DNA from 3 places in the Enterobacter roggenkampii genome. Region 3 is predicted to be linked to each of the others. Evidence: riboswitches for the same ligand, from Rfam matches in the RefSeq annotation. Region 3 holds a riboswitch; each other region holds the start of a gene.

Region 1 (7,281 bases), 500 kb from region 3:
AACAATCCACCCGCCAGCTGTCGGAGAGCCCGATCAGCGCACCCAGACCGATTTTGTCGATACCGGCGCGACCCAGCCTGTCCGGCGTTTCCAGGCGGAAGAAGAAATCCTGTTTCTTGCCCTTCAGGTGGTGTCGGGCGTACGTCGCCTCGTGGTAGGTTTCCTGATAGACCATGACGCCGTCCAGCCCGAGCGTTTTGAGCTCCGCGTACTCCTCCTGCGACAGAGGCTGCACTTCCATCTGCAACGACGCAAACTGACGACGAATGGTGGGAAGGTGCCGACGGAAATAGTCCATTCCCACTTTCCCCTGATGTTCGCCCGTGACCAGCAAAAGATGTTCAAAGCCCATTTCACGGATGGCCGCACACTCACGGGCAATCTCAGCCTCATCGAGCGTTTTACGCTTGATGCGGTTGCTCATGGAGAAACCGCAGTAGGTGCAGTCATTGGCGCACAGGTTGGAGAGATAGAGCGGCACGTAGAAACTCACCGTGTTGCCAAACCGCTGGCGGGTAAGCCGCTGCGCTCGCTGGGCCATCGGTTCGAGGTAGGCGCTGGCCGCCGGAGAGAGCAGGGCCATCAGATCCTCGCGGGTCAGATGACGGGCCTGCAGCGCGCGCTCCACGTCAGCCGCCGTTTTGCTGTTGATACGCAGGGCAATGTCGTCCCAGCTAAGCTGGCGCCAGCGCTCGGTAAACGTGCTCATGAGATCGCCTCCAGAAAACCGGTCAGCGGGCTGGTGGCCTGCGCCTGGAAACTGCGCGAGCCGGGGCCGGATCCTCTTGCCAGCAGGCCGGCCTCTACGGCCAGGCGGAACGCACGCGCCATCATGACCGGATCGTCGGCAACCGCGATAGCCGTATTGACCAGCACCGCGTCGGCGCCCATCTCCAGCGCCTGCGCGGCATGGCTGGGCACGCCAATGCCCGCATCCACCACCACCGGTACGGTAGCCTGCTCAATAATGATTTCCAGCATCGCGCGGGTCTCCAGCCCCTGGTTGGAGCCAATGGGGGCCCCCAGCGGCATGACGGCGGCGCAGCCGACCTCTTCCAGCCGTTTGCACAGGACAGGGTCGGCCCCGCAGTAAGGCAGGACGGTAAACCCTTGCTGAACCAGCTTTTCAGCCGCTTTCAGCGTTTCGATCGGATCGGGCAGCAGCCAGCGGGCATCCGGATGGATTTCCAGCTTCAACCAGCGGGTGCCGAGCGCCTCCCGTGCCAGCTGTGCGGCAAAAATCGCCTCTTCTGCCGTTTTGGCGCCGGAGGTGTTGGGCAACAGCGTGACGCCCGCTTCCAGCAACGGAGCCAGAATGGCATCGCTGTGATGGCGCAGATCCACGCGCTTAAGCGCCAGCGTCACCAGCTGGCTGCCGCTTTCGCGAATGGCCTCCACCATCAGCTGCGGCGAGGCGAATTTTCCGGTTCCGGTAAACAGATGTGAATCAAAGACTTTATCGGCAATACGTAACATTTCAGCCCCCTGCGATAACCTGAAACAGCAGGATCTGGTCGCCTTCATTGACCTGCTGATGTTCCCACTGCTCGCGCGGCAGGATCTGTTGATTGAGCGCCAGCGCCGTTCCCGGCTTGAGCTGACGCAGCTTGTCGAGCAGTGCGGCAACGGTGAGCCCGTCGTCGCAGCTCATCGGCTCATCGTTAAACAGAATGCGCATCGCGGCCTCCGCACACCGGGCAGTGGCTGGCGCGATGCAGCGCCAGATGACGCCAGCCGCTGGAGCGGGCATCAAACAGCCGCAGCGTATTGCGTTCCGTCTCCATGCCGCTGAGCAGCTTGATGGCCTCCAGCGCCTGCATCGTGCCCATCACGCCGACCACCGGACCCAGAATGCCCGCCGTACGGCAGTTGCGCGTCGGCTCGGCATCGTCCGGCCACAGGCAGCGATAGCAGCCCTGCGTCCACGGTGGCGTCAGAACCATCATTTGCCCGCCGAACCCCACCGCGCTGGCGGTGATAAGCGGCGTATGGTTTGCCACGCAGGCGGCGTTGATCGCCTGGCGCGTCGCCATGTTGTCGGTACAGTCCAGCACCACGTCGGCAAGGGCGACTTCACGGTGCAGGCTTTCACCGCCAAGCCGCTCCTGTAGGGCAATCAGTTCGATATCCGGGTTAAGCTGATGCAGCCTCTGCCGGGTGATCTGCGCTTTCGGCTGGTTGATATCCTCGGTGGTAAAGAGGATTTGTCGCTGCAGGTTGCTGAGGTGGACCTCGTCGTCGTCGGCCAGCACCAGCGTGCCGATACCCGCGCCTGCCAGATAGAGCGCGGCGGGTGCGCCTAATCCCCCCAGGCCAACAATCAGCACCCGGCTGGCGAGCAGTTTTTGCTGCCCGTCGATGGCGATATCTTCCAGCAGAATCTGACGGCTGTAGCGCATAAAGTCGCGATCATTCATCGCCTGCTCCTGCCAGCTGTAAAAGCTGTTCGGTGGCGGCCTGCCAGTCTGCGGCCTGGGTGATGGCGCTGACGACGGCGATGCTGCCCACGCCGGTCTCCAGCACCGCCGGGGCGCGTTCAAGGCTGATTCCGCCGATGGCGACGGTGGGGTAGTCGGCAAGGCGTTTAACGTGACCCGCCAGTTGCGTCAGACCCTGCGGAGCGGAGGGCATCTGCTTGGTTTGCGTCGGGAAGACGTGACCGAGCGCGATGTAAGAGGGACGGGCCGCCAGGGCCACGTCGATTTCCATGTCATCGTGTGTTGACACACCAAGACGCAACCCGGCGTCACGGATTGCGCTCAGATCCGTTGTTTCCAGGTCCTCCTGACCCAGATGCACGCCGTACGCCCGGTGCTTAACGGCCAGCCGCCAGTAGTCATTGATAAACAGGCGGGCGTTATACCGACGCCCCAGCGCAATGGCGGCAACCACATCGGCTTCCACCTCCTCATCGCGTTTATCCTTGATGCGCAGCTGGAGGGTGCGAACGCCTGCTTCCAGCAGGCGCGCTATCCACGCCACGCTGTCCACCACCGGATAGAGCCCTAAACGGTAGGGAACGGGTGGGAAATCGGGCTGGTACATTATGCCTCCTCTTTTTTGAGGTAGATTTCGCCGCCTTTGGCGCGGAAGGTTTCGGACATGTCCGCCATACCCACTTCAATGGTTTGCGTGGCGGCGTAGTCGCGCACCTCCTGGCTGATTTTCATCGAGCAGAACTTCGGCCCACACATGGAGCAGAAGTGCGCGACTTTGCCCGATTCCTGCGGCAGGGTTTCGTCGTGGTAGGCGCGGGCGGTGAACGGATCCAGCGCCAGGTTGAACTGGTCTTCCCAGCGGAATTCAAAGCGCGCCTTCGACATGGCGTTATCACGGATTTGCGCGCCCGGGTGGCCTTTGGCCAGATCCGCCGCGTGGGCGGCAATTTTGTAGGTGATCAGCCCCTGTTTCACGTCCTCTTTGTTAGGCAGGCCGAGGTGCTCTTTCGGCGTCACGTAGCAGAGCATGGCGCAGCCGAACCAGCCGATCATCGCCGCCCCAATGCCTGACGTGAAGTGGTCATAGCCCGGCGCGATGTCGGTGGTCAGCGGCCCCAGCGTGTAGAACGGCGCTTCGTGGCAGTGCTCCAGCTCTTCGGTCATGTTGCGGCGGATCATCTGCATCGGCACGTGTCCCGGGCCTTCAATCATCACCTGCACGTCATACTCCCAGGCGATTTTGGTCAGCTCGCCCAGCGTGTGCAGCTCGGCAAACTGTGCTTCGTCGTTAGCGTCGCGGATGGAGCCCGGGCGCAGGCCGTCGCCCAGCGACAGAGAGACATCGTACGCGGCGCAGATTTCGCAGATCTCGCGGAAGTGTTCGTAGAGGAAGTTCTCCTGGTGATGGGAGAGGCACCACTTCGCCATGATCGAACCGCCGCGCGAGACGATGCCGGTCAGACGCTTCGCGGTCATCGGCACGTAGCGCAGCAGCACGCCCGCGTGAATGGTGAAGTAGTCCACGCCCTGTTCCGCCTGCTCCAGCAGCGTGTCGCGGAACGCTTCCCAGGTAAGGTTTTCGGCGATGCCGTTGACCTTCTCCAGCGCCTGATAAATCGGGACGGTGCCAATCGGAACCGGGCTGTTACGCAGGATCCATTCGCGGGTTTCGTGAATATAGCGGCCGGTGGAGAGATCCATTACCGTGTCCGCGCCCCAGCGCGTTGACCAGACAAGCTTTTCAACCTCTTCTTCGATGGAGGAGGTGACGGCCGAGTTACCGATGTTAGCGTTGACCTTCACCAGGAAGTTGCGGCCGATAATCATCGGCTCGGATTCCGGGTGGTTAATGTTGGCGGGGATGATCGCGCGGCCTGCGGCCACTTCGTCACGCACAAACTCCGGCGTGATGTTCTCCGGCAGGCGCGCGCCAAAGCCTTCACCTGGGTGTTGGTAGCGCAGCACTTCGCTGCGGATACGCTCGCGGCCCATGTTCTCGCGGATGGCGATGAACTCCATCTCCGGCGTGACGATCCCCTGGCGGGCGTAGTGCAGCTGCGTCACGCATTTGCCCGCTCTGGCGCGTTTTGGCGTCAGCAGGCCGGTAAAGCGCAGCGCGTCCAGACCGTCGTCGGCCAGGCGTTCTTTGGTGTATGCAGAACTGCGTACGCTCAGTTCTTCGCAGTCGTTACGCGCCTCTATCCACGGCTGGCGCAGCTTTGCCAGACCCTGCTGGACGTTAATAGCCACATCAGGATCGCCGTACGGGCCGGAGGTGTCATACACCGGCACGGCTTCGTTGTCTTCATACTGCGGATTCTCTTTGCTGCCGCCGATAAGGGTCGGGCTGAGCTGGATTTCGCGCATCGGGACGCGGATATCGGCCTGCGAGCCGGAAATGTAGATGCGTTTCGAGTTCGGGAAAGCGGTGCCTTCCAGGGTGTCGATGAAATGTTGGGCCTGTGCACGCTGTTCGCGGCGGGTCAGTTTTGCAGTAGACATAGCTCATTCCAAAAGTGAAGGACATGGCTTGTCAGACGACGGATGAAGCAAGAGAGGATCGCCCGGGGGGCGATACAACAGCAGTGTGACTCTTGTTCCCTTCGCAGGTATTAGCCTGATCAGGTTCCGCGGATCCCGAATTAACGGTCTCAGCCCGGCTTTCGCTCTGGGCACTCCGACAAGAAAAATCCCCCTCGTGAGAGGGGCGAATGGTTGTAAATTACTCGTTAACGATTAAGAACTCAAGCCGGGCGCGCGATGTTATCTTCGGGGCTGGCGTCCAGGACGAGGCTAATCAGCTTATCTTCCAGCGTGAATCGCTCTTCCAGCGCTTCGCCAAGGTCGGAAAGCGCCTGCTGGAACTCAAGATAGTTATCGTGATCGATGGCGTTCTCAAGCGTGGAATCGTAGTAATCCATGATCTGCTGGGTGTTGGCTTCCAGCAGCGGACAAAGCTTGCTGGCCGCTAAATACGGCGTTGTCCCTTCCATTTCGCGGATAATGCGTTCATAAATATTGAAATGGCCGTCGGACAGATAGTCGACCAGGCTCTGACAAAAATCATCCAGCGCTTTTTCATTCAGCCGCATAAACGATTCTTTGCCAGGCTTAAGACCGACCAGATTGTAATAAGCCACGAGTAGATGCTTGCGCACATGTAGCCAGCGATCCACCAGTTTGTTACTTCCTCTAACGCGCTCAGTCAGGCTTTCTAGCTGGTTTAACATGGTCGACTCCGCAAAGTGTAGGATTGAATCTGCTCATCCAGAATGTAACCACAATGCTAACAACATGTCAGTGAAGCGAAGGTAGTGCAATAGATATGGATCGTATTATTGAAAAATCAGATCTGGGTTGGTGGATCGTCAGTCACGAACAAAAATTATGGTTGCCCGGTGGAGAGCTGCCCTACGGTGCGGCGGAAACGTTTGATCTCGTGGGCCAGCCTGCGCTGAAGATCGGCGAGTGGCAGGGTGAACCCGTGTGGTTGATCCAACAATCGCGTCGTCAGGATATGGGATCCGTTCGCCAGGTGTTGGATCTGGACGTAGGCCTGTTCCAGCTGGCGGGGCGGGGCGTGCAGCTGGCGGAGTTTTACCGCTCGCACAAATACTGCGGCTATTGCGGCCATACCATGCACCCGAGTAAAACCGAGTGGGCGATGCTCTGCAGCCACTGCCGCGAACGTTATTACCCACAAATTGCGCCGTGCATTATCGTCGCTATCCGTCGGGATGACTCTATTTTGCTTGCACAGCATACCCGCCATCGCAACGGCATTCATACCGTGCTGGCCGGGTTCGTCGAAGTGGGCGAAACGCTGGAGCAGGCAGTGGCGCGCGAGGTGATGGAAGAGAGCGGAATCAAAGTGAAGAACCTGCGCTACGTCACCTCCCAGCCGTGGCCGTTCCCGCAGTCGCTGATGACGGCCTTTATGGCCGACTATGACAGCGGCGAGATCGTTATCGATCAGAAAGAGCTGCTGGACGCGAACTGGTATCGCTACGACGATTTACCCCTGTTACCTCCGCCGGGTACCGTGGCGCGTCGGCTGATAGAAGATACCGTAGCGATGTGTCGGGCCGAGTATGAGTAGTGTTACACTGAGGCCATGACGCTTAAGGAACTGCAAAAATGACCGAACTGAAGAACGATCGTTATCTGCGTGCGCTGCTGCGCCAGCCCGTTGATGTCACCCCGGTGTGGATGATGCGCCAGGCGGGACGCTATCTGCCAGAGTACAAAGCCACGCGCGCGCAGGCGGGCGATTTTATGTCGCTGTGCAAAAACGCCGAGCTGGCCTGTGAAGTGACGCTCCAGCCGTTGCGCCGCTTCCCGCTGGATGCGGCGATCCTCTTCTCGGATATTCTGACCATTCCGGATGCGATGGGCCTTGGCCTGTACTTCGAAACCGGTGAAGGCCCGCGTTTTACCTCTCCGATCAGAAGCAAAGCCGACGTGGACAAGCTGCCGATCCCCGATCCGGAAGGCGAGCTGGGCTACGTGATGAACGCTGTGCGCACCATTCGCCGCGAGCTGAAAGGTGAGGTGCCGCTGATTGGCTTCTCCGGCAGCCCGTGGACGCTGGCGACCTATATGGTGGAAGGGGGCAGCAGCAAAGCCTTCACCCTGATTAAAAAGATGATGTACGCCGAGCCGCTGGCCCTGCATGCGCTGCTCGACAAGCTGGCGAAGAGCGTCACGCTCTATCTGAACGCGCAGATTAAGGCAGGTGCACAGTCGGTGATGATTTTCGACACCTGGGGCGGCGTGCTGACCGGCCGCGATTATCAGCAGTTCTCCCTGTACTACATGCATAAAATCGTCGACGGCCTGCTGC
Region 2 (7,281 bases), 2.3 Mb from region 3:
GCGGACGTTATCGGCAAGCATATCCTGAACTGGGCGCTTGATTTCGACGCGTTCAACAAGAACGTGCTCGGCCCGACCTCCAAAATCGCGCTTAATGCGATTCGTGACGGGAAGCCGGTCAGCGCGCTGGAAAACAACGGCGTGACCAACGGGGCGGCGATGCGCGCCTCCCCGCTGGGCTGTCTCCTTCCGGCGACGCGGCTGGAACACTTTGTTGAACAGGTGGCGCAGGCCTCCAGCCCGACCCATAAATCGGACCTCGCGATTGCCGGCGCGGTGGTGATGGCCTGGGCGGTTTCCCGCGCCATCGACGGCGAAAGCTGGCAGAACATCGTTGATGCCCTGCCGGGGATCGCCCGCTATGCGCAGGAGATGAAAACCACCACCTTCAGCGCGTCGCTGGCGGCGCGTATTGAACTGGCGCTAAAGACCGTACGGGAAGCCAACGGTATTGAGTCCGCCAGCGAGCAGGTTTATCAGCTGATTGGCGCGGGAACCAGCACCATTGAGTCCGTTCCGGCGGCCATTGCGATGGTGGAACTGGCGGGAACCGACCCGAACCGCTGCGCCATCTTATGCGCCAATCTTGGCGGTGATACGGACACTATTGGCGCCATGGCGACGGCCATCTGCGGCGCGCTCCACGGCGTGCAGGCGATTGATCCGGCGCTCAAAGCCGAACTCGACGCCGTCAACCAGCTCAACTTCGGCCATTATTGCGAGAAACTGCTGCACTTCAGGGAGCAAAGGGAGGGCGTATGAAGGCATTTGCCCAACGTCTCGAAAATCTGCACGCCACGCGCCCGGTGACGGTGCTGGGCGCCGCGGTGATTGACGTCATCGCCGACGCCTACGCCCTGCCCTGGCGCGGGTGCGATATCGAACTTAAGCAGCAGGGCGTGAATATTGGCGGCTGCGCGCTGAACATTGCCATCGCCCTGAAACGCCTCGGGATCGCCGCGCAAAATGCCCTTCCCGTCGGCCATGGCGTTTGGGCGGATATTATCCGCAACGCCATGGCGAAGCAGGATCTGCACAGCGCCGTAGAGGCTGAAACCGGCGACAACGGCTGGTGTCTGGCGCTGGTGGAGCCAGACGGCGAGCGCACCTTTATGTCCTTTAGCGGCGTGGAAAACCAGTGGCAGCAGCGCTGGCTGGATGCGCTTCACGTTCCGCAAAACAGCCTGGTTTATCTCTCCGGCTACCAGCTGGCCTCGCCGTGCGGCGAGCTGCTGACAGGCTGGCTGGAGGGATTACAGGACGTGACGGCCTTTATCGATTTCGGCCCACGCATCGCGGATGTTCCTGATGCGCTGATGGAGAGAATCATGGCCTGCAGGCCAATCGTGTCGCTCAATCGTCAGGAAGCGGGGCTCGCGGCTGAAAGACTGGGTGTGGAGGCTGAAAACCTCGGTGCGGAGTGGCAGCAGCGCTTCGGCGCCGCGCTGATCGTGCGCCATGATAAAGACGGTGCTACGTGGTATGACGGTGACGCCTCGGGCGTTGTTCCGGCGTTTCCGGCGACGGTTGTGGATACCATTGGTGCAGGCGACAGCCACGCGGGCGGCACGCTGGCCGGGCTGGCTGCGGGATGGTCACTGGCAGATGCCGTTCTGCTGGGGAATGCCGTGGCGTCATGGGTGGTCAGCCACCGCGGCGGGGATTGCGCCCCGACGCGCGAGGCACTACTCCTCGCACACAAAGACGTATAGATCGCTGCGACAGTAGCTGATGCTGTACTCAATCGGTCGGTGCTGCTGGTCAAGCGCGACCTGCTTGATCACCAGCACCGGTATTTTTTCGTCCATCTTAATGTGCGTCTGAAACTCGCTGTCGGGCATGCGGGCGCTCACCCTTGAGCGGGTGCGCTGCGGGAAGATATTCTGACTGCGGAAGTAGTCATAGAGCGAAATGCCAATCGCATCCGGGTCGGGAATTAACCCGACGGGGACCCAGGACTCTTCAATCGACACCGCATCGTCATCGACATAGCGAATGCGCTTGAGCAAAAAGACCTCGCTCTCCGGGGAGATCGACAGGTGGTTGGCCACCTCTTCCGGACACTTCACCACCCGCTTGTTGACCCAGAGCGTATTCGGCTTCTTGCCGCGCAGCACCACCTGCTGGGAAAAACCGCGCGCCTCTTTCAGCGAATATTCGAAGATATTGTTGATTTGCGTGCCATAGCCACGGGCGCGCGTCACCACGCCCTCTTCTTCCAGCGCCTGCATCGCTTTACGCACGGTAATGCGCGACACCCCGGTCAACTGGCTCAGATCGCGCTCGCCGGGCAAAATATTCCCGTGCTCCAGCACCCCGCTGCGCACAGCATTTTTTACCGTTTCGGCAAACTTCAGGTACAGCGGCGTGTTGTCGGGCGCGGCGATCCGTTCATTCAGTTGAGCGATTAACCGGGTATGCGCTTGTTCCATCTCTGTTTTCTCAGGCGTGATGTATTCTGCCAGTATACTGGCTTACCACCATGCATGAAAATGGTGTACCGGCCCAATACCGTGACCGACTTCCAGAGTATCAGCTTTTGCCAGCGCCGCCGAGAGCCAGGCTTTTGCTTCGCTAACCGTATCGGCCCAGCTTTCATGACGTGGGCGCAGCGCCGCCAGTGCGGCCGAGAGCGTACAACCCGTGCCGTGGGTATTTTTGGTCTGCACGCGCGGCGCGGTAAAGCGTAGTTCGCCGTCGCGGGTGAAGAGCCAGTCCGGACTTTCCGGATCATCAAGATGCCCGCCCTTCATCAGCACCGCCCCGCAGCCCATCGCCAGCAGCGCATTGCCCTGCTCTTTCATTTCCCGTTCAGTTTGCGCGTGCGGCGCGCCCAGCAGCGCGGCGGCTTCCGGAAGATTGGGCGTGATGAGCGCTGCCTGCGGCAGCAGCTTATTGCGCAGCGTCTCGACGGCGGAGGCGGAGAGCAGCGGATCGCCGCTTTTTGCCAGCATGACGGTATCCAGCACCACGTTTTGCACCTGATAGCGCTTAAGCCGTTCGGCCACCGCTTCCACAATGTCCGTTTCGGCCAGCATGCCGATCTTGGTGGTATCAATACGCACATCGCTGAACACCGAATCCAGCTGCGCGGCAACAAAATCTGGCTCGATGCGGTAGACCGACTGCACGCCGCACGTGTTTTGCGCCACCAGCGCGGTGATGACCGAGCAGCCGTACGCGCCCAGCGCCGAGAAGGTTTTCAGGTCTGCCTGGATACCCGCGCCGCCGCTGGGATCGGTGCCGGCAATGGTCAGGGCGTTAATCCGTTTCATGCCTGCTCCTCCAGCGTGTAGAGCGCGTCGAGGAACGCGCTGGCAAAACTGCCCGGGCCGCGCGAGTGCGCAACGGCCACCGTTCCGGCCCGCTTCATCCATCCGCAGGCGGCGGCGATGTTATCCAGCCGGTCACCCGGCAGCGAGCAGCTCGCCGCCACAACGGCAGAGAGCGCGCACCCGGTGCCCACCACGCGCGTCATCAGCGGGTCACCGCCGGTTACCGTTCGGGTACGTTGCCCGTCCGTGATGTAGTCCACCTCGCCGGTGACCACCACAATCGTATTGATCTGCCGGGCCAGCGCCTGGGCAGCAGGCACCGCGCTGGCGGCGGTATCGGTCGTATCGACGCCGCGCCCGCCCGCGCTCATCCCCGCGAGGGCAAGGATTTCGGAAGCATTGCCGCGAATGGCGGCCGGTTTCAGGGCAAGGATTTGATGGCAAAACCGAGTGCGGAACGCCAGGGCGCCCACGGCAACCGGGTCCAGCGTCCAGGGTTTGCCTGCCGCTACCGCACTTTCAATTGCACGACGCATCGACTGGGCGCGCAGCGCGGTCAGCGTGCCAACGTTAACCAGCAGCGCATCGGCTATCGCGGCAAACTGCTCGGCCTCTTCGGCCTCGATCACCATCGCCGGAGATGCGCCAAGCGCCAGCAAAACGTTGGCCGTAAAGGTCTGTACGACGTCATTGGTCATACAATGGGTCAGCGGAGAACGGGTTCGGAAGTGGTGTAAAACGTGTAAATCGAGCAGGTCAGGCTGCATGGGTTCGCTCCTGCCTTGCGTGAAGAAGCGATGACCGGGAAGGCATCTGACTTCCCTACGCTGGCATTATCCAGATCAGGTAATACGGGTATTTCTCAGCCTTCACAAAGAAGGGCACCCCGAGTCAAAATACTTTTAAAACAATGATTTATTAAAATCAATGTTCTCAATCAGTGTAACCGTGGCCACAGGCCAGGCGCAAGGAGTTTTGATTTATCACGGCAGCGTTCGCGTTATGAATCTTCCTAGACACTTTTCGCTAGCATCTTCAACATAAATATTTTTTCCTGGTATATCCCGGAACAAAAATGAGCTGAGTTCATTTTCATTCGAAGCTTACTAAAGGTTCGATAATAAATAATCGGCAAAAACCCATAAATTTACATAAACTGTCATGTGTATTATTAACCCATTTTAATCAAAACACTTAAATACAATTAATGTATTGGTGTTTTATATCTAATTTCACTCTCATCCATTATGAAAGGCTATCTTATTGTATTATAAGATTATTAGGCCAGGCCTTTCTGGATCGACTCGTTTAGCTATTCCTGCTATTTATGATTTAGATCAATAATCAAAATTACACATTCATAGATAGTTACTGCACGTTACGAAATAAGTTATCAAACCAAAATTTCCACCGTTAATCGTGAATTAATTCAGATATAACAAGACGTTGTATCTTCCCGCCAGGATAGCGCCCTTACTTTATTTTTTCTTGTAGTGATGATGAGAGCTTTAAAATGAACTATTTAAATACAACAGCTATCGCTGTTTTTGGTTTTGTGTTCGCTGGTTCAATGAATACTGCAAATGCAGCGGAAGTAAACGTAAACCTTGACGATAACGTCAATAATCCAGGTGCTCACATTCAAATTCAGGGTACCGATAAAACCGCCTACAACCTTGATAACATCGAGGGGAGTAACATTAAGCAAGACGGGCAAATCTATAACCTTCAGGGCGATATTGAAAGAGCAAATACAGCTATTAATAAAGCACAAGATACAGCTAATACCGCTCAAGATGGCGTAAACGCTAACACTCAAGCTAACGCTATCCTTAATCAGAAAGTCGATGATAACAAAGCAGGTCAGACAATCACTGATAACAAACAGAATATATTGATTGATAACACTAATAATAAAGCAGATGCGGCTTTACAAGGCGTTATTACTAACGGTCAAGCAATCATTGATACAAACACAAGAGTAGATAAAGCTGAACTCACCGCTACCAATGCGAACAACAAAGCAGATGCTAACACTCAAGCGCTGGCAGGTAAGGTAGATAAAAGCATTTTCGACGCCGATCAGGATAGACAAGATCACGCCCTTCAGGATGCCTCTGACAAAGCGACTCAGGCATTTAATACGGGCGCTTATGCGCAATCTTTAGCGGTTGATGCACAAACGGTAGCCGCTGCTAACAAAGCTGCTGTTGCTAACGTTCAGTCACGCCAGCAAGCACAAGAAACGACGATTCAGAATCACAGCGCACAATTAGCGAATCATGAATCACGTATTACTGCGTTAGAGAGTCAAAATAACGCTAAGTTCTCTTCTCTGGAGAATCAGCAGAATGAGGATCGCAAGGAATATCGTGCTGGTATCGCTGGCGCTGCTTCTCTTGCTGGTTTGCATTACGTTGATACAGATAACGCGGTTGCCGTCGGTGCTGCCAACTTCAAAGATGCGCAAGGTTACGCAGTCGGTTACCGTCATAAGTTCGCTGAGAATATAGCCGCTACCCTCTCTACATCAGGTACATCCAACGGTGATGAAATTGTTGCGGCGTCCGCATCTTACGGATGGTGATTTAACAATATTATATTAAAATGCCAGCAAACCGCCAACCAGCAAAAAACTCACCATTGAGTTTAATTAGCTGGCTATAACTCAATACATTGCTGCTAGCACAAAAATGACAAAGTACATTTTTATTTCCGCTGTTTTGTATCTCACTTTTATTTTATTAGGGATATGGATCGGCTTGATGTTAGGCACCTATATTTATAATTGTAATTACTGAGGCAATAATGAAAAAGTTAATGATGGTAGCGGCTATATTATCTCTTGCTGCGTGTTCCTCACCAGCTCAACGGATGGCTGATTGTCAAAGCAAAGGAGTGAGTAAAGATGCTTGTTATATTGCAGAGCAAAACCGCACCACAGCCATTAACGCTGCGGCTGAAAAACAGGCTTTAGAGAATGCTGCTCAACTTGCACAGTCAGCGCACAGGCGCCTTCCTGAAGGCTGCACTCAGGTGATGGATGCTGCGGGTCATTGTGATAGCAAGCCAGCCAAAGTAAGCGGTGATTTAAAAAAGTTATCAGGTGATGCGGATCACGTTATGAATAAGCCTGTCTCTGATGCTGCTGAATATCTGCTTTCGAAAGGCTGGAAGCCAAATAAAGGTTCATGGCACAAGGGTAGCTATATTATGCAGCTGGTTGTCGAAAAAGAGAGAGTTGTAAACGCACAATTATCAAAAATGTGATCTTTACAGGACGCTACCACCTGATAAGATTTACGTAGCCCCATGTTTATGGGGCTTTGTTTTAGCTCGTTAATAGATTTACTCCAGCAGCCACGCCCCGCCATGAATAAGCGATGCCCCTCCCGTCCAGGCAAATAACGCCAGCTCGCGGCAGTCGGCATCAGGATATATACGGCTGCTGAGGCACGCCTCACCCTCGTTTACAAACACTTCCACGGAAGAGCTATCAAAGAACAAACGAAGATTAAGCGCGTTGCTAAGGTTAAGCGCGACGCTTCGGGTCCCGCACAGGCCATACTGCGGATAGTCTCGCTCCAGCACCAGGCGCTGCATCTGCGCATCAACATAAAGGCGTAACCCGTCGCCAAGACGAATGCCGTACTGCTCCGCACTGCTGTTGGCGCAATCCCACTGCAGAATGACCTCCATCGCATCGCAGTGTTCCACCAGCGTCATCTGCTGGTTATTAAGCGTACTTATCGGCCAGGGGAACCACGCCCCGCGCAGGCTTTCAACTTCTCTGGCTGGCTGCATTTGCAGATGGTTATCGGCACTCAGCGTCAGCTCGCGAGGTAAGGAGAGCATACCTGCCCAGCCATCCTCCTGTTCCGGCTGCGGGGATTCCCACATGTCCAGCCAGCCGATAACGATGCGGCGGCCGTCAGGCGTCAGGAAGCTTTGCGGCGCATAGAAATCATGCCCGTCGTCCATCTCCACAAATTCACCTTCACGCATA
Region 3 (7,281 bases):
ACCGAAATCGCGGCAATCATCCAGTAAACTGAGCCATGCCCGTAACTTTGCGCCAGCGCCCCCTGAATCACCCCCGCCAGGATCACTCCGGTCGAAATGCTGTTGGTAAAAAGCGTGGTCGCCGACCCGGCGCGGCCCGGCATTAAATCCTGGAACCAGAGCATGCCGATCCCGGCAACGATGCCAATAAACACAGCATTAAACAGCTGCAGCGCAAGCAGCGCTTCACGCGAATGGAAAAGGATCAGTCCCGCGTAAAACAGCACCCCGGCCGCCACGGCGACGATCATCATCCGACGCTTCCCAAAGCGCTTAACGTAGTAACCCGCCAGAATCATCGCCGGAATTTCCAGCCCGGCAGCGGTGCCCATTAAGATCCCCGCGAGCTTGTCCGGTAAGCCCAGATCGCTGCTGATCCACAGCGGCATGTCGATGATGTACATGGTGTTGCAGGTCCACATCAGCGTGGAGGCAATAAACAGCATGCGGACGTTTTTGTCCTGCCAGCCGCTCACCTGGGTGAGCGGTTTATCCGTTGTCTGTTCGACGCGCGCCACGGACGGCAGCGCAAAGGCTATCAGCGCCAGGCTGATGACAAAAATCCCGGCGGCGATGGAGAACATCGCGGTAAAGCCGTAGTTCAACGCCAGCATGAAGGCCAGCGGCGGGCCAATGACCCACGCCAGCGAGAGCTGGGCACGCATCACCGAGCTGAACATCACCACTTCCCGCGCCGAGCTATCCGCATATTCCCGGGCCAGCGCGAACAGCTGCGGCATGGCGGTGTTCGCCAGCGACGCCAGCAGCACGCCGCAGGTAATGAGCGTCAGGTAATGACGATTGAAAGCAAAGAGCAGCGCGTTGCCCACGGCCATGGCGCAGCAAAAGAGGATCAGCCTGCGGCGATCGCCCTGGCTGTCCGATCGCTTCGCCAGCGCGAGGCTGACCAGGATCCCGGCTATCGCGTTGACGGTATAAAACAGCCCCACCCAGAACGGCTGTGCCCCCACCTCGCGGCTGAGAAACAGGCTCAGCGTCGGCGCCTGCAGCGCTCCCGCCACGCCCATCATAAAGGCCACCAGCATAAAAGCGGCATACACGCCGTTCAGGCGTCGCCCCATCGTCATCAACCACAGCATGCGCAAGTCCTTGTGAAAGCGAATCGAAATTGGGTGAAAGAATAAACGAAAAAAGCCAGCAAAAACATTTTGCTGGCGGGTGATTAGCACCAATACTCAGTCACACATGATCGAGGCGAGTCAGCGAGAAGAGGCCGGTTTCGTAACGTCCCACTGCATCAGTTCTTCTAACATTTTCAGCCGTTGCTCTGCACACGGGCGGGCCAGCCAGGACGATCCTTTTGTCGCTGAAAAGTACTGCTGATAAAACTGACGTGCGGTAGACCTCTTCATCATTTACCTCCTCGCTTCATCGGGAAGCATTATTGGCCTAATATAGGGATTAATAAATTGCTGGTTTTTTGTCAGGAGTTCCTCTTTTATGCCTTCCGGTCGTCTGCAGCAACAATTTATCCGCCTCTGGCAGTGCTGCGAGGGGCAATCGCAGGAAACCACGCTCAACGAGCTGGCTGACCTGCTTAGCTGTTCCCGCCGCCATATGCGCACGCTGCTCAATACCATGCAGCAGCAGGGGTGGTTAAGCTGGGAAGCGGAGGCGGGACGCGGAAAACGCTCGCGGCTGACCTTTCTCTACACCGGGCTGGCATTGCAGCAGCAGCGTGCAGAAGACCTGCTCGAGCAGGACCGTATCGATCAGCTGGTCCAGCTGGTGGGCGACAAGGCCGCCGTGCGCCAGATGCTGGTCTCCCATCTCGGACGCAGTTTTCGTCAGGGCCGACACATTCTGCGGGTGCTCTACTACCGTCCGATGAAAAATCTGTTGCCCGGCACGGCGTTACGGCGTTCTGAAACCCACATGGCCCGACAAATCTTCAGCGGCCTGACGCGGATAAATGAGGAAAACGGGGAACTGGAGGCGGATATCGCGCACCACTGGCAACAGCTTTCCCCGCGCCACTGGCGCTTCTTCTTACGCCCGGGCATCCACTTTCACCACGGTCGCGAACTGGAGATGCACGACGTCATCGCCTCTCTGGAACGCGCCCGCAGGCTGCCGCTCTACTCGCATATTTCGCGCATCCACTCCCCCACGGCCTGGACGCTGGATATTGAGCTGTCGCAGCAGGACAAGTGGCTTCCCTGGCTGCTGGGCTATGTGCCCTCAATGATTTTGCCCGCCGAGTGGGAATCATTGAACAATTTTGCCAGCCAGCCGATTGGCACCGGGCCCTACTCCGTCTCCCGCAATAACAGCAACCAGCTGAAAATCCGCGCGTTCGATGACTACTTTGGCTATCGGGCGCTGATCGACGAAGTGAACGTGTGGGTATTGCCGGATCTCAATGAAGACCTGAGCTGCGGGCTGACGCTTGAAGGCCCCACCACCGGAGAAAAGGCCGTGGAGAGCCGCCTGGAGGAGGGCTGCTACTATCTCCTCTTTGACCGCCGCACCCACCGTGGGGCAAACCCGGCTGTCCGCAAGTGGATCAGCCACGTGCTGTCTCCTTCCAATCTTATCTACCATGCGGAAGAGCAATACCAGACATACTGGTTCCCGGCGTACGGCCTGCTTCCGCGCTGGCACCATGCCCGACCAACGCGCTGCGACAAACCCGCAGGGCTGGAGTCCATCACCCTGACCTACTACCGCGATCATGTTGAGCATCGTTTTATCGCGAGGATCATGACCCGCCTGCTGGCAGCGGAGGGAGTCAGGCTGGACATCAGGGAAGTGGACTATGACGAATGGCATCAGGGGGAAATCGCCAGCGATATCTGGCTCAACAGCGCTAACTTTACCCTGCCGCTCGATTTTTCCCTCTTCTCGCATTTGTATGAAGTCCCGCTGATCCAGCACTGCATCGACCGGGACTGGCAGCAGGATGCCGCCCTGTGGCGTGCGGGCGAGATGAATCTTGCCGTATGGTGCCAGCAGCTGCTGGCCGAACAGGCGATCGTCCCGCTGATCCACCACTGGCTGATGATCCAGGGCCAGCGCAGCATGCGCGGCCTGCGGATGAACACCCTGGGCTGGTTTGATTTTAAATCCGCCTGGTTTGCGCCCCCGGAGCCATAACGCTTTCGTAATATTCACCAAATCATTACAATAGCGCCGTTCTCAACGGGGTGCTGCATCACAGATGTGCGCTGAGATAATACCCGTCGAACCTGATCCGGATAACGCCGGCGAAGGGATTTGAGGCTGTCGCTCAAAATCCTTTGCCACTCAACCCTGAGGTGCAAAGTGTTAAAAAAAGTTCTCCCCCTGCTGGCGCTGTTCGCGCTGCCCGCTTTAGCCAAGCCCGTCCTGACGGTCTACACCTACGACTCCTTCTCCGCCGACTGGGGCCCTGGCCCGGTTGTCAAAAAAGCCTTTGAAGCCGACTGCAACTGCGAGCTGAAGTTCGTGGCGCTGGAAGATGGCGTTTCGCTGCTCAACCGCCTGCGCATGGAAGGCAAAAACAGCAAGGCCGACGTGGTGCTCGGACTGGATAACAACCTGCTTGAAGCCGCCTCGCAAACCAACCTCTTTGCCAAAAGCGGCGTCGCGGCAGAGGCCGTTAACGTGCCGGGCGGCTGGAAGAACGACACCTTTGTGCCGTTCGACTACGGCTACTTTGCTTTCGTCTACGATAAAAACAAGCTGAAAAACCCGCCGAAGAGCCTGAAAGAGCTGGTGGAAAGCGACCAGAAGTGGCGCGTGATTTATGAAGATCCACGGACCAGCACGCCGGGCCTGGGCCTGCTGCTGTGGATGCAGAAAGTCTACGGCGATAAGGCGCCGGAAGCGTGGCAGAAGCTGGCCGCCAAAACCGTCACCGTGACCAAAGGCTGGAGCGAAGCCTATGGCCTGTTCCTGAAAGGCGAAAGCGATCTGGTGCTGAGCTACACCACCTCCCCGGCCTACCACATTATCGCCGAGAAGAAAGACAACTATGCTGCGGCTGATTTTGCGGAAGGGCACTATCTGCAGGTGGAAGTGGCCGCGCGTACCGCCGCCAGCAAACAGCCGGAACTGGCCGAGAAGTTCCTGAAGTTTATGGTTTCACCGGCATTCCAGAATGCCATTCCAGCGGGCAACTGGATGTATCCGGTCACCAGCGTTGCGCTGCCCACAGGTTTTGAGCAGTTGACCAAGCCGAAAACCTCGCTGGAGTTTACGCCGCAGCAGGTCGCCGCGCAGCGTGCCGCATGGGTAAGTGAATGGCAACGCGCCGTCAGCCGTTAATTCCCGGCTGGTTACTCCCCGGATTGCTCGCCGCCGTCGTGATGGTGGCGGTCAGTCTGGGAGCCTTTCTTGCGCTGTGGTTTAACGCACCGGAGAGCGACCTGCTCGCCCTCTGGCACGACAGCTACCTCTGGCACGTTATCCGGTTCTCCTTCTGGCAGGCGTCTCTTTCTGCCCTGCTGTCGGCGATCCCGGCTCTTTTTCTTGCACGCGCGCTCTATCGGCGGCGTTTCCCCGGCAGGCAGGCCCTGCTGCGCCTGTGCGCCATGACGCTGATCCTGCCCGTGCTGGTAGCGGTATTTGGTATTCTGAGCGTTTACGGCCGCCAGGGCTGGCTGGCTTCGCTGTTCGGCCAGCTTGGTATTGAGTGGTCATTCTCGCCTTACGGACTGCAGGGCATTCTGCTGGCGCACGTGTTTTTCAATATGCCGATGGCAACGCGCCTCTTTTTGCAGGCGCTGGAGAACATTCCCGGCGAGCAGCGGCAGATTGCCGCCCAGCTCGGCATGCGCGGCTGGTCGTTCTTTCGTTTTGTCGAATGGCCGTGGCTGCGCCGCCAGCTCCCGCCCGTGGCGGCATTAATCTTTATGCTCTGCTTTGCCAGCTTTGCCACCGTGCTGTCACTTGGCGGCGGGCCGCAGGCCACCACCATTGAGCTGGCGATTTACCAGGCGCTGAGTTACGACTACGATCCCGGTCGCGCCGCGCTGCTGGCGATAGTCCAGATGGCGTGCTGTCTGGTGCTGGTGCTGTTGAGCCAGCGGCTGAGTAAAGCCATTCCCGCAGGTAGTCATCAAATAACCGGCTGGCGCGATCCGCAGGACAGCCTGCACAGCCGCATCAGCGATGTTATCCTGATCGCGCTGGCGCTGCTGCTGTTGCTGCCGCCGCTGCTGGCCGTTATCGTTGACGGCCTGAACCTCAATCTTATATCCGTCCTGCAACAGCCCGTTCTCTGGCAGGCGACCTGGACCTCGGTACGCATAGCGCTGGCTGCCGGACTGCTGTGCGTTATGCTGACCATGATGCTGCTGTGGAGCAGCCGTGAGCTCTACGCCCGCCAGGCGCAAAAAGCCGGACAAATGCTGGAACTGACGGGCATGCTGATACTGGCGATGCCGGGGATCGTGCTGGCAACGGGCTTCTTTTTACTGTTCAACAGCACCCTCGGCCTGCCGGAAAGGGCCGATGGCATTGTGATTTTCACTAACGCCTTAATGGCCATCCCCTACGCGCTTAAGGTGCTGGAAAACCCGATGCGCGACGTCAACAGCCGCTACGGTTTGCTGTGTCAGTCGCTGGGCATGCAGGGCTGGCAGCGGCTGAAGGTTGTGGAACTGCGCGCGCTAAAACGTCCGCTTGCTCAGGCGCTGGCGTTTGCCTGCGTGCTCTCCATTGGAGACTTTGGGGTCGTGGCGCTGTTCGGTAATGACGATTTCCGCACGCTGCCGTACTGGCTTTATCAGCAAATCGGCTCTTACCGCAGTCAGGACGGCGCGGTTACCGCGCTGTTACTGCTGCTGCTCTGCTTTGCCTTATTTACCGTTATCGAAAAACTCCCGGGGCGTGATGTTAAAACTGACTGATGTAACCTGGCTCTATCAGCATCTGCCGATGCGCTTTACGCTCTCCGTTCAGCAGGGCGAGCGGATTGCGGTGCTTGGCCCAAGCGGTGCCGGGAAAAGCACCTTGCTCAATTTGATCGCCGGTTTTCTGCAACCTGCCAGCGGGTCGATAGCCATCGATAATCGTGATTTCACCAACGCCCCTCCGGCTAAACGTCCTGTGTCGATGCTGTTTCAGGAAAACAACCTGTTTACCCATCTGACGGTGCGGCAAAACATCGCGCTGGGAATGCATCCGGGGCTCAGGCTGAACGATGCCCAACGCGAAAAACTTGAAGTGATTGCCGCACAGATGGGGATCGCTGAATTCATCGACAGGCTGCCGGGCGAGCTCTCCGGCGGCCAGCGTCAGCGCGTGGCGCTGGCACGTTGTCTGGTGCGCGAGCAGCCGCTGCTGCTGCTGGATGAGCCGTTCTCGGCGCTCGATCCCGCGCTGCGCCAGGAGATGCTCGCCCTGGTGCAGGACGTCTGTCAGCGCCAACAGCTGACGATGCTGATGGTGTCGCACAGTATCGAAGATGCCGCACGGATTGCGCCGCGATCGGTGGTGATCGCGGAGGGACGCATTTTGTGGGATGGAGCAACAGAAGCATTAATGAGCGGAAAAGAAAGCGCTTCTGGATTATTGGGTATAAAACCGTAGGCCGGGCAAACGCAGTGCCGCCCGGCGCTTAACGGCTCACAACTTTCAACAGGATCTCACCGTACACCGGCATCAGCGGGTGGCGAATCAGCGCCACAAGCGCCACCACGGCCACACCCAGCGTCAGCGGGGCCAGCCACAAAAGACGAGAGCGCGGAAGATAGCGCGTCAGGCGATCGACGCTCGCTTTCGCGCTGCGCCACATCCGCCAGCAGAGCCAGACCGCCAGCCACAGCAGGACCGCCGTGCCCAGCAGCAGCCACTTAAACTCACCGCTTTGCATACCGTCAGGAATATCAATCGCCGCACCGGCCAGAATACCCGGCAGGAAGTAGAACGGCGGCCAGAAGACGCAGCCGATAATGTTCGGCACCACAAATTTCGCGACGGGCAGATCCAGCATCCCGGCCACCATCGGCACCAGCGGACGCGTTGGCCCAACGAAGCGGCCCACGAGGATGGTAAACATGCTGTGCTGGTGCAGCGCATGCTCGGTTTTATCCAGCAGCGCTTTGTTCTTTTTCATGAACGACCAGCGGTGCAGCGGCTTCTTAAAGCGCCAGCCCAGCCAGAAGGAGATCCAGTCGCCCAGCAGACAGCCGATAATCCCGGCCAGCCATGCCTGCCAGAAATTGACCTCACCGCTGCCGATCAGCGCCCCAAGCCCCGCCATCATCACGGTGCCGGGCAGGATTAACCCGACAA

What was found. A riboswitch is a leader RNA that binds a small molecule or an ion and turns the genes downstream of it on or off. The one in region 3 is predicted to bind thiamine pyrophosphate.
Region 1: another riboswitch for thiamine pyrophosphate. It lies ahead of thiC (phosphomethylpyrimidine synthase ThiC); the one in region 3 lies ahead of thiB (thiamine ABC transporter substrate binding subunit).
Region 2: another riboswitch for thiamine pyrophosphate. It lies ahead of thiM (hydroxyethylthiazole kinase); the one in region 3 lies ahead of thiB (thiamine ABC transporter substrate binding subunit).

The regions. Positions count from the first base shown of each region.
Region 1 covers NZ_CP017184.1:229,695-236,975, forward strand. Annotated here, with positions in the region: gene thiH (2-iminoacetate synthase ThiH) at 1-709, opposite strand, end outside; gene thiG (thiazole synthase) at 706-1,476, opposite strand; gene thiS (sulfur carrier protein ThiS) at 1,478-1,678, opposite strand; gene BFV67_RS01050 (HesA/MoeB/ThiF family protein) at 1,662-2,417, opposite strand; gene thiE (thiamine phosphate synthase) at 2,410-3,045, opposite strand; gene thiC (phosphomethylpyrimidine synthase ThiC) at 3,045-4,940, opposite strand; TPP riboswitch at 5,020-5,128, opposite strand; gene BFV67_RS01065 (Rsd/AlgQ family anti-sigma factor) at 5,183-5,668, opposite strand; gene nudC (NAD(+) diphosphatase) at 5,764-6,537, shown strand; gene hemE (uroporphyrinogen decarboxylase) at 6,576-7,281, shown strand, end outside.
Region 2 covers NZ_CP017184.1:3,062,410-3,069,690, forward strand. Annotated here, with positions in the region: gene BFV67_RS14375 (ADP-ribosylglycohydrolase family protein) at 1-762, shown strand, start outside; gene BFV67_RS14380 (PfkB family carbohydrate kinase) at 759-1,712, shown strand; gene BFV67_RS14385 (GntR family transcriptional regulator) at 1,686-2,432, opposite strand; gene thiD (bifunctional hydroxymethylpyrimidine kinase/phosphomethylpyrimidine kinase) at 2,475-3,275, opposite strand; gene thiM (hydroxyethylthiazole kinase) at 3,272-4,042, opposite strand; TPP riboswitch at 4,078-4,174, opposite strand; gene BFV67_RS14400 (YadA C-terminal domain-containing protein) at 4,789-5,862, shown strand; gene BFV67_RS14405 (hypothetical protein) at 6,084-6,545, shown strand; gene BFV67_RS14410 (glycoside hydrolase family 32 protein) at 6,624-7,281, opposite strand, start outside.
Region 3 covers NZ_CP017184.1:734,468-741,748, reverse strand. Annotated here, with positions in the region: gene BFV67_RS03410 (sugar efflux transporter) at 1-1,139, opposite strand, end outside; gene sgrT (glucose uptake inhibitor SgrT) at 1,260-1,412, opposite strand; gene sgrR (HTH-type transcriptional regulator SgrR) at 1,501-3,156, shown strand; TPP riboswitch at 3,193-3,293, shown strand; gene thiB (thiamine ABC transporter substrate binding subunit) at 3,325-4,308, shown strand; gene thiP (thiamine/thiamine pyrophosphate ABC transporter permease ThiP) at 4,284-5,894, shown strand; gene thiQ (thiamine ABC transporter ATP-binding protein ThiQ) at 5,878-6,576, shown strand; gene BFV67_RS03380 (DedA family protein) at 6,605-7,281, opposite strand, start outside.